2 linked regions of the Maricaulis maris MCS10 genome follow. The protein of the gene in region 1 interacts with the protein of each later gene in a pairwise test. Links are inferred from orthologs where the notes say so. Each region holds a gene or a part of one and is shown on either strand. Other genes may lie near its edges.

What was found.
Region 2: the proteins of MMAR10_RS06745 (region 1) and mrdA interact in binary tests that used the Escherichia coli proteins (3 or more experiments, as listed by UniProt). The link is inferred for Maricaulis maris MCS10 from one-to-one orthologs.

Annotation. Positions count from the first base shown.
Region 1 is NC_008347.1:1,415,166-1,418,497, forward strand. What follows is about bases 114-3,209. They hold MMAR10_RS06745 (penicillin-binding protein 1A), read left to right. Parts: upstream 114-458; coding sequence 459-2,960; downstream 2,961-3,209. Other genes in these bases: MMAR10_RS06740 (N-acetylmuramoyl-L-alanine amidase), read left to right, coding at 114-362. Also shown: more of MMAR10_RS06740, read left to right, coding at 1-113. UniProt on the Escherichia coli protein: Cell wall formation. Synthesis of cross-linked peptidoglycan from the lipid intermediates.
Region 2 is NC_008347.1:2,195,608-2,198,748, forward strand. The notes cover bases 1-2,939. They hold mrdA (penicillin-binding protein 2), read right to left. Parts: upstream 2,438-2,939; coding sequence 563-2,437; downstream 1-562. Other genes in these bases: rodA (rod shape-determining protein RodA), read right to left, coding at 1-563; mreD (rod shape-determining protein MreD), read right to left, coding at 2,450-2,939. Also shown: more of mreD, read right to left, coding at 2,940-2,971; rod shape-determining protein MreC, read right to left, coding at 2,968-3,141. UniProt on the Escherichia coli protein: Catalyzes cross-linking of the peptidoglycan cell wall. Responsible for the determination of the rod shape of the cell. Is probably required for lateral peptidoglycan synthesis and maintenance of the correct diameter during lateral and centripetal growth.

The DNA of each region.
Region 1 (3,332 bases):
CCAGCCATACCCAACAGGCCGACGTGAACAACATCCTGGTCGAACTGGAATTGCGTGAGAAGCGCAACCAGTCCTCGGCCTTTGCCGAAGTCCTGCTGGAGCATCTCGATGATGCCGGCCCGCTTCTGGCCAACCCGCACCGTCAGGCCAATCTGTTTGTCCTTCTGGACCCGCGCGTGCCGGCTGTCCTGCTGGAAATGGGTTTCGTGACCAACCGGACCGATGAGAGCAATCTCAACTCCGCCTCGGCCCGTCGCCGCCAGATGGAAGCTGTGACAAGGGGCATCGACAGCTATTTTGCCCGGCGCGGGGATGATGGCGAGCTGCTGGAGCAGACAGCGATTGCACTTCCGGCTCGCTGACTCCCTTTCAACTCCTGTCAAGCGCGGCCATAATGCCGACGTGTAGTCATGCTCGAATGACACCCTGACCAGCGGGTAGAGCGGCCAGAGGGCAAAATGAAACTCTTCACCTTGCGTAATGTGTTGCGGGCGGCCCTTTGGGGCGGTGTCGCGGCGGCTGTTCTGGCCGTCATCGGCTTCATCACCGTTGCGGTTTACGTCGTGCGTGTGACCGACGATCTGCCCGACTATCAGCAACTGGCCGAGTATGAACCGCCGATCATGAGCCGGGTCCATGCCGGCGACGGGTTGCTGATCGCTGAATATGCCCGCGAGCATCGCGTCTTCGTGCCGATTGCCAATATCCCGCAAAATGTCGTCCATGCCTTCATTTCGGCCGAGGACAAGAATTTCTACGAGCATGGTGGCCTGGACTTCCGCGGCATTATCCGCGCCGGCCTGTCAAATATCTCCAATATTCTGCAGGGCCGGCGCCTCGAAGGCGCCTCCACGATCACCCAGCAGGTCGCAAAGAATTTCCTGCTGTCGAGCGAGCAACGCCTCGAGCGCAAGGTTCGCGAGATGGTGTTGTCGCGCCGGATCGAGCGTGCCTTCACCAAGGACCAGATCCTCGAGCTCTATCTGAACGAGATCTATCTCGGCAATCGCGCCTATGGCGTGGCAGCGGCGGCACTGAATTATTTCGGTCGCTCGCTGGATGAGCTGGAACTGCACGAGATCGCTTACCTGGCGGCCCTCCCGAAGGGCCCGGCCAATTATCATCCCGACCGCCACCACCAGGCCGCGCTGGAACGCCGAAACTGGGTGCTCTCGCGCATGGCCGAGAATGGCTATGTCACCGAAGAGGCCGCTCGCGAGGCGATGGCGCGTCCGCTTGAGACCGTCGACCGCCTGTCCGGTGCGACCTATACGGCCGCAGAATATTTCGTCGAAAATGTCCGCCGCGAAGTCTTTTCTCTCTATGGCGAAGACGAACTCTATGATGGCGGACTGTCGATCCGGACCACACTCGATACCCGCATGCAGCTGGCGGCCCGCAGCGCCCTGCGCAACGGTCTCGAAACTTATGATCGCCGCCACGGATATCGCGGTGCGCTGGAAACCATCGAGCTGGGTGAGGGGTGGATGGAACGCCTCGCTGCCGCCGAGATCCCCCGTGATCTCGACGAAGGGTGGTTGCAAGCCGTCGTGCTGGAGACGACTTCTGACGCGGCCCGGATCGGCCTGCTCAATGGCGAGGAAGCCTCGATCCCGATGGCGGCGCTTGAATGGGCCCGCGAAACCCTGCCGGATGGCGAGATCGGTGAGCCGGTCTCCCGGCCGTCCGAGGTTTTGACCGCAGGCGACGTCGTCCTGGTGGAAAGCATTGCGGATCAAGAAGGCTATTCAGACGGGCAGTACGGCCTGCGTCAGGTGCCCGCGATCAATGGCGGCATCATGGCGATGGACCCGCACACCGGTCGTGTGCTGGCGATGATGGGGGGCTATTCCTTCCAGCACAGCCAGTTCAACCGCGCGACCCAGGCCCGCCGCCAACCCGGTTCCGCGTTCAAACCCTTCGTCTATGCCTCCGCGCTGGACAATGGCTATACGCCAGCCAGCCTGATCCTTGATGCGCCCTTTATCGCCTCCGGTGGCGGCGATGAGCGCTTCTACATGCCGTCCAATTATTCTGATCGCTATTACGGCATGTCGACCTTGCGGCTGGGCCTTGAGCTGTCGCGCAATGTGATGACGGTCCGCCTGGCCCAGGAAATGGGCATGGCGCCAGTCGTCGATTACGGCACCCGTTTTGGCATTTATGATGAGCTGGAGCCTGTCCTGGCCATGTCGCTGGGCGCAGGCGAGACAACGCTTTACCGACTGGTTTCGGCCTATGCGTCCATGGTCAATGGCGGCCGCCGTGTCGAGCCGACCATCATCGATCGGGTCCAGGACCGGAGCGGTTCGACGATTTTTGCTCATGAAGTCCTGCCTTGTGAAACCTGCGATGTTGACGCTTGGGATCAGCAGGAAGTCCTGGAACCGCTCTTCCCGGAAACCCGCGAGGAAGTGATCGATCCCGTCACCGCTTATCAGGTCGTGCACATGCTGGAAGGCGCCGTGCAGAGCGGTACAGGTACAGCTTTGCGGCCATTGCCATGGACCCTGGCTGGCAAGACAGGCACCACCAATGATTTCCGCGATGCCTGGTTCATGGGTTTTGGTCCGGACCTCGTCGTCGGCGTCTATGTCGGCTTCGACACACCCTTCCAGCTTGGCTCCGGCGAGGCCGGCGGCCGGGTCGCGGCGCCGATCGCCCGTGACTTCCTGGAAGTCGCTCTTGAAGGCTATCCGGTTGCGCCATTCCGCGTGCCGCCGGGCGTGCGCCTTGTGCCGATTAACCGGGTCACCGGCGAACCGGGTGTGCTGGGGCAATCCGGCGTCATCCTGGAAGCTTTCCGCCCCGGTACCGAGCCGTCGCGTCAGACCGATGAAGAAGAAAGCGGCCTGAGCTTTGCCCGATCCTCCGTCAGCGATGATCCGCTGGCTTTCCTGCTCAATGAGCAGGAAGAAGAAGAGGAAGAAGAAGACGATGAACTGGGCGGGCTCTACTGAGCGGCCCGGCTCTCGGCCTGTATCGAGCGGCTTGTCTAGGCAGGTCGCTCTGATTATCTCCTTGTGACTGATCTCTTTGCCGAATCGCAGGATTGATTGCCCATGCGCGCAGACATCCAGACCCTGTCCGACGAAATCCAGCAGGCAGTTGGCCTGCTGAGGAGGCGTCTTTGACTGGGATACCGCACAAAAACGTCTCGACGAGCTGAACGCCAAGTCGGAAGCGCCGGATTTCTGGAACCAGCCCCAGCAGGCCCAGGCGCTGATGCGCGAGCGCAACCGCCTCGAGGCAGCAATCACGACCGTGGTCGAGGCCGAGCAGGAATATTCCGACAGTCTCGAGATCATCGAACTGGCCGAGATGGAAGATGA
Region 2 (3,141 bases), 780 kb from region 1 along the record:
CACCAGCTCAAGCCAGCCATGAAGATGACCATGACGCCGGTCGCCGCCAGCAGCAAGGTTGTGCCGAGGTCAGGCTGGCTGACAATCAGGATCGCCGGCAGACCGATGATCATCAGCGGCGGCAACAGGCCCGAAATCGTGGTGACCTTCTCGTCGGGCAGGTCGTGGTAGAAGCGAGCCAGTGCCAGTACCAGGGCCAATTTCATGATCTCTGCCGGCTGCAGGCGGATCGGCCCCAGATCGATCCAGCGCTGGGCGCCATTGATGGTGACGCCGCCGATCTCCACCAGTACCAGCAGGACCAGCGCCCCGACATAGACCGGATAGGCCAGTCCCATCCAGAAGCGTGGCGGGAACATCGCGATGACGATCATGCCGACAAAGCCGAGCGCAAAGCGGATGGCGTGATTGATCGCCCACGGCTCCCAACTGCCACCACCCACCGAATACAGCATGCCGACACCGGCGGCGCCGAGCAGGACCAGCAACAGGACCAGCGTCCAGTTGAGCTCCATCATCTTGTCCGGCAAACCGCGCGGGACGCTTTCACGGAAGACAGCCATCAGGCGCCTCCGGAACGGGCGCGGCCGACATCGGCGAATACACCGGCACGGCTGGACGGATCCCGGGCAACGACGCGCTGGAGAATGTCCCGCGCCGGACGGGTCGCGGCGGACGAGCCACCCCCGTGTTCAATGACAACCACACAGGCATATTTGGGCTGGTCGGCCGGAGCGTAGCACATGAAAAGACCATGATCGCGCAGCCGCCAGGGCAGGTCCGCCTGATCACGCACGCCGCTTTCGCGTTCCGCCGCCGTGATCGAATAGACCTGGGCCGTACCGGTCTTGCCCGCCATCTCGATATCGCCCAGCCCCAATCCGCCCAGCGAATAGGACGTGCCACCGGGTTCCTCGACCACCGCCCGCAAACCGTCGCGAACGCTGGCCAGAGCCGCATCGCTGACGCCGATATGCGATGCCGGTGGCATCATGGCATTGCGGTAGAGCGTCGGAGATACCGCACGACCGGACGCCACACGGGCCGTCATCACGGCCAGCTGCAAGGGCGACGCCGTCACATAACCCTGGCCGATCCCGGTATTGTAAGTGTCACCGGTCGACCAGCCTTCGTTATAGCGTGCGCGCTTCCAGGCCGCGTCGGGCATCGTGCCGCGGCGAACACCGGAAATTCCGATATCGAATTGCTCGCCGATGCCAAACCGCGTCGCCATCGCGTGCAGGCGGTCAATGCCGAGGCGTTCGGCGATCTCGTAGAAATAGATGTCACAGGAGGTCTTCACTGCATCGCGCAGATTGACGGGGCCATGCCCACGGCGGCGCCAGCAATGGAATTCGCGATTGCCCAGGCGCACCGAGCCCGTGCAGTTGATACGCTCGGTCGGAGGAATGACCTCATGTTCCAGCGCCGCTGCCGCGACGACCGCCTTGAAGGTCGAGCCGGGCGGATAGGTCCCCTGGATCGATTTCTGGAACAGCGGATTGCGGTCATTCTCGCGCAAGGCGGCGTAGTCGGCCGTGGAGATGCCGCCGACAAACAGATTCGGATCGAAACTGGGCGTCGACACCATGGCGATCAGTTCACCGGTATTGACGTCCATCACGACTGCCGACCCGCTTTCCTGTCCGAGACGCTCATGCGCGTAGCGCTGGATATCCGCATCAAGGGTCAGCACGACATCACGACCCGAGACAGGTTCGGTGGATTGTTCCGGCAGTTCGCGGATGACCCGGCCGCGGGCATTGACCTCTGTTTTCAGGGCCCCAGCCTGTCCACGCAAGTCCATCTCGCGCGCCACTTCGACCCCGGTCTTGCCGACCCGGAAACCGGGATGGCGCAACAGGCGTTCTGCATCGCGCGGATTATTGGCGATGTCTTCGTCATTGGGCGGCTGCACATAGCCGATCACATGGGCGAAAGATGGCCCATAGGCATAGGACCGCACTTCGCCCACATCCGGTGTCACCCCGGCCAGATCGGGCGCATTGAGATTGATCGAGGCGAAGGTGTGCCAGTCGAGGTCATCCGCCACGGTGATGGCGTGGAAACTGCGCTGGCTGCGGGCCGTGCGCAGGATTCGTTCGCGCTCATAATCGCCCAGCGGCAGGAAGGGCTGGAGCCGGTCGAGCGCCGAGGCGACATCGCCCGCCTGCTCGGGCACCAACAGGACGCGATAGCTGTCGCGGTTGTCGGCAACGGCGACCCCGAACCGATCGAGGATCCGACCACGGGACGGCGGCAGGAGATTGAAATTGAACTGATTGTCCTCGGACATCAGCCGGTAGCGCTCGGTCTCCAGCACCTGCAGGGAGTAAAGGCGCGCGCCCAGACACAGGAATGCAAGCCCGCCCGCCCCTGCCATCAGCAGGGCGCGCCGGGTGAATTTCAGATCCTGTTCCTGTCGGTCAGCACGCATGGAAACCTGTCATCACCCCCCGATAAAGCCGGAACTTCGGGAGCGGCGGCGCCGCAAGACCAGATAGGCCGGAAGGGGGAACATCAGGATGGAGGCCACAACCTCGATCGCCAAGGGCTGGAAGTCTGCCAGTTGTTCGAGCGCAAAACTGCCAGCCGCAAAGGCGATCGCGTGGGCCAGCAGCAAGGTCGCACCGAAGCGGAGCAGAACCGGCGGCAGATCGCGCGGCATGCCGTCTTCACCGCGGAACCGGAAGACCGAGATCGCGACCAGATAGGACAGGGCCCACACACCCATGGGCGCGCCGGTCAGCAAGTCCTGGGTCAGGCCGATCGCGAAGACGGCAATCGGCGGCATGAATTGCGGCCGGACACCGGACCACAGGAAAATCGCCATCAGCGTCCAGGTCGGCATGATGGTCAGCCCGTCAACCAGACGCGTCGGCGAGGCCTGGACGATCAACGCCACCAAGACAGAGGCAATACAGCCGGACGCCGCAAGCCAGGGCGAGCTTCGGTCGGTCGGTTTTCTCATTGCCCTGCCTCCGGCTCATCGTCTTCGGTAGCGACATCATCGGTTGCGACATCATCGACTTCGGCCCCTTCGACAGGCGTGTCGACGGCAGGGACAGGCGCGACAGCATTATCGACAATAGCAGGATCCGGCCCGACAGGGTCTTCGGCAGCCTCCTGATCGGGCGGTGT